DNA from 2 places in the Micromonospora profundi genome. Region 1 is predicted to be linked to the other one. Evidence: predicted binding sites of a transcription regulator. Region 1 holds the regulator's gene; the other holds the start of a gene.
What was found. The regulator HrcA, encoded in region 1, represses chaperone genes, less so after heat shock. The targets are predictions, from matches to a motif close to GGTTNGCACNCTCNNNNNGAGNGTGCNAACC.
Positions count from the first base shown of each region.

Region 1 (6,608 bases):
GGGCGTTGTCGGCGGGAGCGCCGGTGATGGTGATCTCGTTGCCCCGCACGTGCACGTCACTCGTGACCGAACGCTCGACGAGTCGCAGGATCTCATCGCCCGCGCCGAGCAGATTGACCATGATCTTGGGGTCGGGCACGGTGATCCTGGTCTGCACCCGGGGAGCGCCGGGAGGTGGGGTGCCGGTCATAAGTTGGGCCGAAGGGCCCTGCGCACCTGCTCTCGATCTCGGGCGCCGGCCCTGCTGGCACGGCGTGCGGACGTTGGAGCCATCGTATCCGTTCAACGCGGAGCGCATCGCGCCCATTTCCGCTGGCCGCGATCAACCGCCGGCACGGAAGTCGTACCTGTCGAAGGTCTCCTGATGGCGGGTGAACCGGTAGGTCGCCCAGTGCATCCGGACCACCGTTCCGGCGTCGTCCCGGGTCAGCCTCAACAGCTCACCCACCTCCCGGCCCGACACGGTCCGGAACACGTCCGGCCGGTCCGGCAACGGGGCGAAGACCGCAGGTGGGCGCCCCGCCGGGTCGCCTGCCCCGCGCGCCCGCAGTGTGCCGTCGTGCCAGGAGAAGACGTACTCGAAGCCCTCGCCCCACCAGCGACCCAGCACACCTCGCAGGGCCGCCGGGGCGGGTGCGCCGGGCCGCCAGGGCTCGATCTCGGCCGGGTCGTGCTCGACGGCCTCGGCGAGCAGCCGGTGCGGCAGGTCGAGCAGTTCCGTCGCCGTTCCGGAGGAGCCGAGCACGGCGGCGCCCATCGCGCCTGGTGTGCCGTCGCCGCCCCGGCGGCCGTACACGGCTGCCAGGAACCCGGGCATCGCGCCGTCGTGCCCCACGTGCACCACCCGCTCGCCCTGCGGGATGAGGATCAGCCCGAGCCCGAAGCCGGCAGCCCAGAGCGTCTCGTCGGTAGTGGTAAGCGGCCAGCGCATCTCGTCGAGGGTGCCCGGGGCGAGCACCGCACCGGAAGGGTCGAGCGCCGCCGGGTCGGCGAGGAACGCCGCCCAGCGGGCCATGTCGGTAGCGGTGCTCCAGAGCTGGGCGGCGGGGCCGACCGCGCCGAAGTCGGTCGGCGGCTCGGGGTGGGCCTCGTCGGAGTACGCGTCGACAAGGAACCCTGTCGCTGCCGCCTCCAGGGGCGTCACCGTGGTGTCGGTGAGCCCGAGCGGCGTCAGTACCCGCTCGGTGAGCACCTCCGCCCAACTGCCGCCGCGCAGCCGGGCGACAAGCAGGCCGAGTACGGCCATCCCGAGGTTTGAGTAGTGGAACCGGCGGCCCGACGGCAGGACACGCTCGGCCCGGGCCAGCTCGGCCACCAGCCGCTCCGCGTCGGGTGCGGCCAAGGTGTCCCAGACGTCACCGAACGGCTCACGTTGCAGGCCACCGGTGTGCGACAGCAGCCGTCGTACGGTCAGCTCACCGTGCGCGGGCAGCTCCAGGTGCCGACCGACCGGATCATCCAGGTCGAGCAGGCCGTCGTCGCGGCACTGGAGGGTGAGCACCGCCGTGAAGGTCTTGGTGACCGAGCCGATCCGGAACTGGGTACGCGGCCCCAGCGCGCTGTCGGTGCCGGTGCCGCCGACGGTGCGGGTCCACAGCGGCCGGTCGACCCTGTGCAGCGCGGCCGACACCGCAGGCACCCGGGCATCGGCCTGCACCCGCCGGACCAGCCGGTCCAACCGGTCGTGCGCGCCGGGGCCGGATGTCACGCCAGGCTCCGCGCGAGCATCGGGCCGAGCGGCGCACCGCCGAGCAGGTGCGCGTGCACGTGGAACACCTCCTGCCCGCCGTACGTCCCGGTGTTGAACATCAGCCGGAATCCGTCGCCGAGCAGGCCCTCGTCCTCGGCCACCGCGGCGGCCGTGGCCAGCACCTCACCGGCCAGCCCGGGGTCGCCCTGCCCCAGGGTGGCGACGTCGGCGTAGTGCTCCTTCGGAATGACGAGTACGTGCACCGGCGCCTTCGGATCGATGTCACGGAAGGCGAGCGTCGTGGCGGTTTCCCGGACCACTGTGGCCGGGATCTCCCCGGCGACGATGCGGCAGAACAGGCAGTCGGATCCCATCGGGGCAGTGTAAGGAAGGGGCCGCTCGGGGCACACGGGGCTCCTGGGGCAGGATGGCCGCCATGACGGCTCGGGCGGTACTGGTGACCGGTTCTTCGCGTGGCATCGGCAGGGCGGTGGCGACGGCGTTCGCGGCCGGCGGCGACCGGGTGGCGATCCACCACCGCGACTCCGCCGCCGCGGCCGAGGAACTGCGCGCGCAACTACCGGGTACGGGGCACGTGGTGGTCCGCGCGGACCTCACCGACCCGGACGCCGTCCGGGCCATGGTCGACCGGGCCGCCGAGCAGCTCGGCGGGCTGGACGTCCTGGTCAACAACGCCGGGATGTACGGCGACCGGGACGACCCGCACCCGATCTTCGGCACCTCCTACGAGGAGTGGCAGCGGCGCTGGCGGCAGGTGCTGGAGACCAACCTGACAGGCGCCGGCAACGTCACCTGGTGCGCCGCCCAGCACATGCGCGAGCGCGGCGGTCGGATCGTCAACGTGTCGTCGCGGGGCGCGTTCCGGGGCGAGCCGCACCAGCCGGCGTACGGTGCCAGCAAGGCAGGGCTGAACGCGCTGGGTCAGTCCCTCGCCGTGGCGCTCGCGCCGTACGGGATCGCCGTCGCCACCGTCGCGCCGGGTTTCGTGGCGACCGACATGACCACCGAGCACCTTCGCGGCGAGAGCGGCGCGGCGATCCGGGCGCAGAGCCCGTTCGACCGGGTGGCCCGGCCGGAGGAGATCGCCGCGGCCGTGCACTGGCTGGCGTCGCCGGAGGCGGAGTGGGCCTCGGGCACCATCATCGACCTCAACGGCGCGTCCTACCTGCGCAGCTGACCAACCCGGCCACTGACCGGCAGGCGCCGAGCTACTCCACCTGCTGCCCGCCGGGTGTGAAGGTCGGGCTACCAGCGGCCGAGGCGTGTGGCGAGCACACTGAGCGCGGCCACGCCCGCGGTGGAGGTGCGCAGCACCTCCGCACCTAGCCGTACCGGTCGGCCGCCGGCTGCCCGGAACGCTGTCAGCTCGGCGGAATCGATGCCGCCTTCCGGGCCGACGACAAGCACGATCTCCCCGACGCTGGGCAGGTCGGCGGTGGTGAGCCGTTCCTCGGCCTCCTCGTGCAGGACGAACCCGGCGGCGGCACCGGCGATCCGGCGGGCCACCGTCGCCGTGGACTCGTCCGGCGCCCCGGCCACGACCGGCAACCAGGGCCGGCGTGCCTGCTTGGCTGCCTCCCGCGCGGTGGCCACCCACTTCTCCCGGGCGCGTACGCCCCGGTCGCCACGCCACTGGGTCACCGAACGGGACGCCGCCCAGGGCACGATCTCGTCCACACCGACCTCGGTCATCGCCTGCACTGCCAGCTCACCCCGGTCGCCCTTGGCGATGCCCTGCACTGTCACCAGCCGGGGTACGGGCGCGTCCGCGTACCCCCGGGAGGTGACGGCGACCTCCAGGACGCCCCTGCCGACGGCGGTGACCACGGCGGCGGCCGTGCCGCCTCGACCGTCGGCGAGCAGCAACTCCTCGCCGACGCGCAGCCGCTGCACTGTGGCGGCGTGGTGCCCCTCCGGGCCGTCCAGGATCAGCGCGTCGCCGGTGGGCAGCGCGTCGACCAGGAACAGCGGTGCGGACACCTCAGGCGTGCCCGTTGAACGCGTCGCGCATCCGGGAGAAGAAGCCGCCCTGCTTGGTCAGCTCGGCGACCTCCTCACCCCGGGTCTTGGCGAAGTCGCGCAGCATCCGCTCCTGGTCCGGGTCGAGCTTGGTCGGCGTCCGGACGTCGAGGTGCACGTACAGGTCGCCCCGGCCGGTGCCGCGCAGGTGCGGCACACCACGGGCGCGCAACCGCAGCGTGCTGGCCGGCTGGGTGCCGGCCTTGACGTCGACGGTCTCCTCGCTGTCGAGGGTCTTGATGGTGAGGCGGGTGCCCAGGGCGGCGGCGGTCATCGGCACGGTGACCCGGCAGTGCAGGTCGTCACCCTTGCGCGAGTAGACGTCGTGTGGCCGCTCGTGGATCTCGACGTAGAGGTCACCGGCGGTGCCACCGCCGGGGCCGACCTCACCCTGCTGGGCGAGGCGAATCCGCATGCCGTCCTCGACGCCGGCCGGGATCTTGACGGTCAGCGAGCGTCGGGTACGCACCCGGCCGTCGCCGGCGCAGGTGGGGCAGGGGTGCGGGATCGTGGTGCCGTAGCCCTGGCAGACGGTGCACGGCCGGGCGGAGACCACCTGGCCGAGGAAGGTGCGCTGCACCGACTGCACCTCGCCCCGACCGGCGCACGCCTCGCAGGTGGCCAGGTGGGTGCCGGCTGCCGTGCCGGCGCCCGAGCAGGTGGTGCAGAGCACAGCCGTGTCGACGGTGATCGGGGCCTCGACGCCGAACGCCGTCTCGTGCAGGTCCAGTTCGAGTCGCAGGATCGCGTCGGAGCCCGGACGGGTCCGTGGGCGGGGGCCACGGGCACCGCCCGCCGCGCCGCCGAAGAACGCGTCCATGATGTCCTGGAATCCGACGAACGGGCCGGCCCCGCCCGGGCCACCCGGACCGCCGGCGCCACCGCCGCCCGGGGCGAGCGGGTCGCCACCCAGGTCGACGATCTGCCGCTTGCGGTCGTCCGAGAGGACCTCGTACGCGGCGTTGATGTCCTTGAACTTCTCCTGAGCCTCCGGGTCCGGATTGACGTCCGGGTGGAACTGGCGCGCCAACTTGCGGTAGGCGCGCTTGATCTCGTCATCGGAGGCTTCCCGGCTGACACCGAGGATGCCGTAGTAGTCCCTGGCCACTGCGTTCCGTGTCCTCATGTTCGTCTCGCGTTGCGCCGACCGGCGGCCGCAGCCGGCCGTCGGCCCTGACTTGTCAGTTCTGGGCCAGCAGCTCGCCCACGTAGCGTGCCACGGCGCGCACCGTGGCGATGGTGCCGGGGTAGTCCATCCGGGTCGGCCCCAGCACCCCGAGGCCGCCGACGATTGTGCTGCCCGGGCCGTATCCCGTGCTCACCACCGAGGCGGCGCGCAGGTTGTCGAACTCGTTCTCGTCGCCGATCAGCACCCGGGTCGTGCTCGGCTCGGTCTCGCCGATGAGCTTGAGCAGCACGACCTCCTCTTCCAGGGCTTCGAGGATCGGCCTCAGGGAGCCCTGGAAGTCGAGCAGGCCGCCCCGGGTGAGGTTTGCGGTGCCGGCAAGCGCGATGCGTTCCTCGTGCCGCTCGACGAGCGTCTCCAGCAGGACGGAGGCGAGGGTGGCCATGGCCGGACGCAGTTCGGCCGGCACCTCCTCGACCAGCGCCTGCACCAGCGGCGGGGTGTCGGACAGCCGCTCACCGGCGAGCTTTTCGTTGATCATCCGGCGCAGGTCGGTGACGTCGTCGGCGGGCACCGGACCGGGCAGCTCCACGAGCCGCTGCTCGACACGGCCGGTGTCGGCGATCATGACGAGCATCAGCCGGGTGGTGGAGATCGGCACCAGTTCGAGGTGCCGCACCGAGGAGCGGGCCAGGCTCGGGTACTGCACGACGGCCACCTGGCGGGTCAGCTGGGCGAGCAGCCGGACTGTGCGGTGCACCACGTCATCGAGGTCGACAGCGCCCACAAGGAACCGCTCGATGGCCCGGCGCTCGGCCGGGCTGAGCGGCTTGACGCGGGACAGCCTGTCGACGAACAGCCGGTAGCCACGGTCGGTGGGCACCCGCCCGGCGCTGGTGTGCGGCTGCCGGATGTAGCCCTCTTCCTCCAGCACGGCCATGTCGTTGCGGACCGTGGCCGGGGAGACACCGAGCTGGTGACGCTCGACCAGCGCCTTGCTGCCGACCGGCTCCTGCGTGGAGACGTAGTCCTCGACGATGGCGCGGAGCACGGCGAGCTTCCGGTCGTCCAGACCCATCCTCCGCACCTCCTGTCGCACGTCGGCCACCGACCCGAACGGGGCCGGTGGGCCGCCTGGCACTCGACTGTAACGAGTGCCAGTCTACGTCGGCGCGCCCGCCGACGCGATGATCAAGGGCGTCGCTGTTCGTACCCCGTTGGCCGTTCAGCCTGTCGGCTCGGCGGTGTCGCTCTGGTGCGGCGTTGCCCGCCACCCCTACCGTGACACCATGACTGAACCACCTCGCCCACCCGGCGCGGGAGACCCTGGCGGCTATCCGCCGGAGCCGACCTCCCCGCCGGCGGCCCCCGGCTCGCCCTACTCGGCCGAGCCGCCCACCGCACCACTGTCCGGGGCACCTGGCTCGGGCGGCTATCCCCCGGCCGGCGGTTATCCGCCGCCCACCGGTGACCAACCGCCGTCAGGTGGCTACCCTCCGCCGGGTGGGTATCCCCCGCCCGGCGACTATCCCCCAGGTGGCGACTATCCCCCGCCCGGTGGCTACCCGCCGGGTGGCCCCACCGGCGGCTATCCGACGGGCGGCGCATACGGCGCCCCCGGCGGCGGCTACGCCAACAACGAGGACAAGACCTGGTCGCTTGTCGCGCACTTCGGCGGTGCCGCCGGCGCGCTGATCAGCTTCGGTCCGCTGGGCTTCGTGGCCCCGCTCATCGCCTACCTGGTCCGCGGCA
Region 1 covers NZ_JAATJK010000001.1:505,292-511,899, reverse strand. Annotated here, with positions in the region: gene F4558_RS02410 (PhoH family protein) at 1-190, opposite strand, end outside; gene F4558_RS02405 (serine hydrolase domain-containing protein) at 323-1,708, opposite strand; gene F4558_RS02400 (histidine triad nucleotide-binding protein) at 1,705-2,064, opposite strand; gene F4558_RS02395 (SDR family NAD(P)-dependent oxidoreductase) at 2,127-2,888, shown strand; gene F4558_RS02390 (16S rRNA (uracil(1498)-N(3))-methyltransferase) at 2,957-3,691, opposite strand; gene dnaJ (molecular chaperone DnaJ) at 3,693-4,838, opposite strand; gene hrcA (heat-inducible transcriptional repressor HrcA) at 4,912-5,934, opposite strand; gene F4558_RS02375 (DUF4870 domain-containing protein) at 6,146-6,608, shown strand, end outside.

Region 2 (6,608 bases), 6.3 Mb from region 1:
AGAGTTTGTTGATAGCGATAACAATTCAGCAACGTGGTTGTTACTCATCGCTCATCCGCCAGACGTCGACCGTCATGAAAGCCCTCAGTGGGCTTGCAACGCCGCGGTGCGGGCCTCGGTCAGGGCCACCAGATCAGCCGCCGCCAGCTCCAGTTGCAGACCGCGCCGGCCAGCGGAGACGTAGATCGTCGGCAGGTCCAGTGCGGACTCGTCAAGCACCGTGGGCAGCCGCCGACGCTGCCCGAGCGGGCTGATACCGCCCCGTACGTAGCCCGTGGCCCGCTCGGCGACCGATCGGTCGGCGAGCGTCGCCCGCTTGCCTCCGGCAGCGGCGGCGAGAGCCTTGAGGTCCAGTTCTCCGGTGACCGGAACGACTGCCACCGTGAGCGCACCGTCGACCTCGGTCACCAACGACTTGAACACCTGCTCCGGTGCCACACCGAGCGCCGCCGCCACCAGCGCGCCGTAGTTCGGCGCGTCCGGAGACACCCGGTACGGATGGATGCGATGCGCGACGCCATGCTTGACCAGCAGTGCCGTCGCCGGAGTGCCCTGTCCCGCCACGCCTGAGAACCTAGTCGACAGGCCGGCAGACAAGCACCGTCGGCGACCCGGCCACCCGGGTCAGCACCAGGCTCGCCGCCTGGTCGCCGGCCAGCCGCAGATCCTTGCGGAGCTGTTCCGGGGTGAGCGCCGAACCCCGCTTGAGGATCTCCACCCGCCCCACCCTGCGGTCCCGCAGCAGCGCCCGCAGGCGCTTGAGCGAGAACGGCAGCACGTCGGTGACCTCCAGGCAGCGCGCGTACGGGGTGCGGGTCGGCTGGTCGCCGTAGAGGTAGGCGATGCTCGGGTCGCCGAGGGTGGCGTCCAGCTCACCGGCCAGCTCGGCGATGAGGTGCGCGCGTACCACCGCCGCGTCCGGGTCGTACAGGTAGCGGCGTGGTGGCCCGACCGGGGCCTCGACGGCACCCGAGCCGGTCAGCTCGTGGCGGCGGAACCCGGCGCCCTCCTGGCGGTGGACGGTGGCGCGGCGGGGCTCCCGGGCCAGTTCGCCGCACCAGAGCGCCGCCTCGACGAGGTCGCCGTCCACGCTCACCCACTCCGCCTCCGCGCCGGGCGGGATGAGCGCGTGATCCAACCCCGGCGCCACCTTCACCACAGTGCGGGGCACCCGTTCGGCAAGCCCGGTCACGAAGTCCCACGGTGGTGAGTAGGCACGCGGGTCGAAGATCCGACGGCCGGTGCCGGCCCGACGCCGGGCCGGGTCGCAGAAGACGCCGTCGACCCGGGAGACGTCGAACGCTGTGGCGTCGCCGCACTCGACAGTGAAGCGCTCGGCCAGCCCCGCCGCTGCGGCGTTGGCGGCTGCCATCTCGGCGGTCACCGGGTCGGCCTCCACCCCGTACACCCGGATGCCGGCGCGGGCGGCGGCGAGCGCGTCGGCGCCGAGGCCGCAACCCAGGTCGGCCAGCGTGCGGACGCCGGCCGCGTGCAGCCGTTCGGCGCGGCGGTCCGCGACGACCCGGCGGGTGGCCTGCTCCAGGCCGGCGCGGGTGAGGAACATCCCGGCGGCGGCCGGGCCGAACTTGCCGACCGCCCGGTGGCGCAGCTCCGCCTGGGTGAGCGCCGCCGCCGCGAGCGCGGGTGGCACCCCGGCCGATCGAAGGGCCGACGCCGCCGCCAGCGGGTCGCCGCCGGCCAGCCCGGCCGCCGCCGCGAGTGCGGCCGACCCCTCGGGGGTACGCAGCGCAGCCAGCTGATCGAGATCCACCCGAGCATTGTCCCGACCAGCGGCAGTGGCGGCCGGTCCGGGTTGATGACCGACGCCGGCGCGCCGAGATTGTGGCGACACGACAGGCCGTGCGTTGGCACTCTCCTTGACGGAGTGCCAGCCACGGAATAACCTGCGATTAGCACTCTCACCCCGAGGGTGCCAGCTTCCGGGTCTCGCGACCCGGGTGCGCAACGCCAGGCGGACCGGCACCCGCGACGACGGCCCCGCCCGGTGGCATGTGGCAATTGACGCTGGCCGGCCCCGCCGGCCGGTAACGAAACCAGTACCCCAGGAGGGTATGCCCGTGACTACCGCGACCAAGGTTGCGATCAAGCCGCTCGAGGACCGCATCGTGGTCCAGGCGAACGAGGCTGAGACCACCACGGCGTCGGGCATCGTGATCCCCGACACCGCCAAGGAGAAGCCGCAGGAGGGCACTGTCCTCGCTGTGGGCCCGGGGCGCGTCGACGACAACGGCAACCGGGTTCCGGTTGACGTGCAGGTCGGCGACACCGTCCTCTACTCGAAGTACGGCGGCACCGAGGTCAAGTACGCCGGCGAAGAGTACCTGGTGCTCTCCGCCCGCGACGTCCTCGCGGTCATCGAGAAGTAAGCAACCGATCAGTGTCGTTGCCCCGGTCCGGCTCGCCGGGCCGGGGCAACGTCGCTTCGAAGGGACATTTATGGCGAAGATCCTGAGCTTCTCGGACGACGCCCGACACCTGCTGGAGCACGGTGTCAACGCCCTCGCTGACGCGGTCAAGGTCACCCTCGGCCCGCGCGGGCGCAACGTCGTCCTGGACAAGAAATTCGGTGCGCCGACGATCACCAACGATGGTGTGACCATCGCCAAGGAGATCGAGCTCACCAACCCCTACGAGAACCTCGGCGCGCAGCTGGTCAAGGAGGTGGCGACCAAGACCAACGACGTCGCCGGCGACGGGACCACCACCGCGACCGTGCTGGCGCAGGCGATGGTCCGTGAGGGCCTGCGCAACGTGACCGCCGGCACCAACCCGGCTGGCCTCAAGCGGGGCGTCGACGCGGCAGCCACCAAGATCTCCGAGGCGCTGCTCGGTCGGGCCGTCGAGGTCGCCGACCAGAAGGCGATCGCGAACGTTGCCACGATCTCCGCGCAGGACTCCACGATCGGCGAGCTGATCGCCGAGGCGATGGAGCGGGTCGGCCGCGACGGCGTCATCACCGTCGAAGAGGGCTCGATGCTCACCACCGAGCTGGAGGTGACCGAGGGTCTCCAGTTCGACAAGGGCTTCATCTCGCCCAACTTCGTCACCGACCTGGAGGGCCAGGAGTCCGTCCTCGAGGACGCCTACATCCTGGTCACCACGCAGAAGATCTCCGCGATCGAGGAGCTGCTGCCGCTGCTGGAGAAGGTCCTCCAGAACAGCAAGCCGCTGCTGATCATCGCCGAGGACGTGGAGGGCCAGGCGCTCTCCACCCTCGTGGTCAACTCGCTGCGCAAGACCCTCAAGGTCTGCGCGGTGAAGGCCCCGGGCTTCGGTGACCGGCGCAAGGCGCTGCTCCAGGACATCGCCATCTCCACCGGCGCCGAACTGGTCGCCCCGGAGCTGGGCTACAAGATCGACCAGGTTGGCCTTGAGGTGCTGGGCACCGCTCGGCGCGTCGTGGTCGACAAGGAGAACACCACGATCGTCGACGGCGGCGGCCAGAAGGCCGACGTCGAGGACCGGGTGTCCCAGATCCGCAAGGAGATCGAGGCCTCCGACTCCGACTGGGACCGGGAGAAGCTGGCCGAGCGGCTCGCGAAGCTCTCCGGCGGTATCGCCGTGATCAAGGTTGGCGCGGCGACCGAGGTCGAGATGAAGGAGCGCAAGCACCGCATCGAGGACGCCATCGCGGCGACCAAGGCCGCGGTCGAGGAGGGCACCGTGCCCGGCGGCGGCGCCGCCCTGGTGCAGATCCTTCCGGTGCTCGACGACGACCTGGGCTTCACCGGTGACGAGAAGGTCGGCGTCTCGATCGTGCGCAAGGCGCTCGTCGAGCCGCTGCGCTGGATCGCGCAGAACGCCGGCCACGACGGCTACGTCGTGACCCAGAAGGTCGCCGAGATGCAGTGGGGCCACGGCCTCGACGCCGCCACCGGCGAGTACGGCGACCTGGTCAAGGCCGGCATCATCGACCCGGTGAAGGTGACCCGCAACGCGGTCACCAACGCCGCCTCGATCGCCGGCCTGCTGCTCACCACGGAGAGCCTCGTGGTGGAGAAGCCGGAGCAGGCCGAGCAGGCCGGCGCCGGTGGGCACGGCCACGGCCACGGTCACGGTCACCAGCACGGCCCGGGCTTCTGACCCGCTAGCACCACCCTTTCCGGGGCACACCGTCCACGACGGTGTGCCCCGGCTTGTTCCCGAAACCGCCATCGAGCGCCGTCACGGTTGGCAGCCCGGCGAGCCGACCGCGCACACTGGGTCGATGAGCACCACGTCGCGGCGGTACGCCGCGCTGGCCGGAGTCACCGCCGCCACCGTCGCCATCGGAGTCGCCGAACCGGTGGCCGTACTGACCGGACCCCGGTCGGCGCCGCTGGTAGCGGTCGGCGGGGTGGTCGTCGACGCCGTTCCCGAGCCGCTGAAGCAATTCGCCATCGACGTCTTCGGCACCGCCGACAAGATCGCCCTGCTGGTCGGCACGGCCCTGCTGCTGGGCGGGTTCGCGGCGCTCATCGGAGTGCTCGCGGCGCGTCGACTGGCGATCGGGCTGGCCGGTATCGCCGCGCTGGGCGCCGTCGGGGTGGCCGCCGCGCTGACCCGTCCCGGCGCTGACCTCGCCGACGCCCTGCCGTCGCTCGTCGGCGGTGGGCTGGGCGCGCTGGTGCTCTGGCTGTTCATCGCCGGCCCGTTCGAGATGGACCCCTGGCCCTGGTCGCCACCAACCCCACCCGCGCCGCCCCCGGCCGCCTCGCCGCCTCCGGGTGGGCCTTCGAACCTGGCCGGGTCGGAGCGGCCGGAGGCGGTCGACCCGGAGTCGCGACGGCGGTTCCTCACCGGCACCGGGGTGCTGCTCGGCACGGCCGCGGTGGCCGGTCTGGGCGGGCGCTGGCTGGCCGGGCGGCGCGGGGTGTCGGCCGCCCGGGACGCGATTCGCCTGCCCGCGCCTGCCGTACCCGCGGCGGCGGTGCCGGCGGGCGCGGACCTGTCGCTGGCGCAGCTCGCGCCGTACGTCACCCCGAACTTCGGCTTCTACCGCATCGACACCGCGCTCGTGGTGCCGCAGGTGGACCCGGACACGTGGCGGCTGCGCATCCACGGGCGGGTCGGCACCGAACGCACCTACACGTACGCCGACCTGCTGGCCCGGCCGCTGGTCGAGCGCTACGTGACGCTTGCCTGCGTCTCCAACGAGGTGGGCGGCGACCTGATCGGCAACGCCCGCTGGCTGGGCGTACCCCTTCGGGAGCTGCTCGACGAGGTCGACCCGGACGACGACGCCGACCAGGTCGTCGGTCGGTCGGTCGACGGCTGGACCTGCGGCACCCCCACGGCGGCTCTGCGCGACGGGCGCGACGCGCTGCTGGCCATCGGCATGAACGGTGAACCCTTGCCGGTCGACCACGGTTTCCCCGCCCGGATGGTGGTGCCGGGCCTCTACGGCTACGTGTCGGCGTGCAAGTGGGTGACCGAGTTGGAGCTGACCCGGTTCGCGGACTTCGACGCGTACTGGGTGCCGCGCGGCTGGTCCGTCGAGGGGCCGATCAAGACCCAGTCGCGGATCGACGCGCCCCGCAGGCGCAACCGGCTGACCGCCGGGCCGGTGACCGTCGCCGGGGTGGCCTGGGCGCAGCATCGGGGCATCCGACGGGTCGAGGTGCGCGTCGACGACGGCGAGTGGCAGGAGGCGGAGTTGGCGCCCACGGTGTCGGTGGACACCTGGGTGCAGTGGTCCTGGCGCTGGGACGCCACGCCGGGCGAGCACCGACTCCAGGTCCGGGCCACCGACGCGACAGGCGAGACCCAGACCGAGCGTACGCAGGGTGTCGTCCCCGACGGCGCCACCGGCTGGCACACGGTCCCCGTCCTGGTCCGCTGAGCACCCGCTCACGCAGATCTTGGACAGTTACCGTTCGCGCGGAACGGTAACTGTCCAAGATCTGCGCGCGACAACGCGCGAACCGCGCCCTCCGATGCGAGGGCGCGGTTCGCGCGTTGTCTTGAGAGTGTCGGTGTCAGGCGACGTTGCGCTGGGCCGGGAAAGCAGACTTGTGCGTGCTGCCAAGTCGGGCCTCCAGCCGTGCGACGTCGACCCGGGCGTGCCGGCGGTCCGCGACGTCCTCCCAGCCGAGGGCGAGCAGCCGCAGCCGCTCCGACTCGCTGAAGCCACCCCACACGCCGTACGGCTCACGGACCGACAGCGCGTGCGCCGCGCACTCGGCGCGGACGGGGCATGCCCGGCAGACCGCCTTTGCGGACGACTCCCGACGCAGCCGGGATGAGCCCCGCTCGCCGTCGGGGTGGAAGAACTGGGCGCTGTCGCGGCCTCGGCAGGCACCGAGCCGCTGCCAGTCCCAGAGGTCGACGATGGGTCCGGGCAGTCTACGTACGTTCGACATCAGCACCCCTCCTCCCGCGCGGCACCGCGAGATCCTTGTGGCCGGCTTCCGGGCGGCGGGCCGCGCAGGCGCACCGTTCCCGGCCTGGCCCCTCCGGTACCCCGGCTGTTGCCGACTCACACACCTGTGATCGAAAACGCTCGGCAACTTAGGGCTTTTGCCCTAGTTGTCGGAAAAGTTCAGATGATTGCCCGGAACCCCCTCCGGGGCCGACCTCGTCATGGTCTGCTCGTGTGCGGAGAGGAG
Region 2 covers NZ_JAATJK010000001.1:6,787,281-6,793,888, forward strand. Annotated here, with positions in the region: gene ybaK (Cys-tRNA(Pro) deacylase) at 85-564, opposite strand; gene F4558_RS30535 (THUMP-like domain-containing protein) at 575-1,771, opposite strand; gene groES (co-chaperone GroES) at 2,079-2,387, shown strand; gene groL (chaperonin GroEL) at 2,458-4,104, shown strand; partial or broken gene F4558_RS32430 (molybdopterin-binding oxidoreductase) at 4,229-4,699, shown strand; partial or broken gene F4558_RS30550 (molybdopterin-dependent oxidoreductase) at 4,775-5,842, shown strand; gene F4558_RS30555 (WhiB family transcriptional regulator) at 5,979-6,362, opposite strand.
Region 2: the regulator HrcA is predicted to act here: its motif matches at 1,909-1,939, upstream of groES (co-chaperone GroES).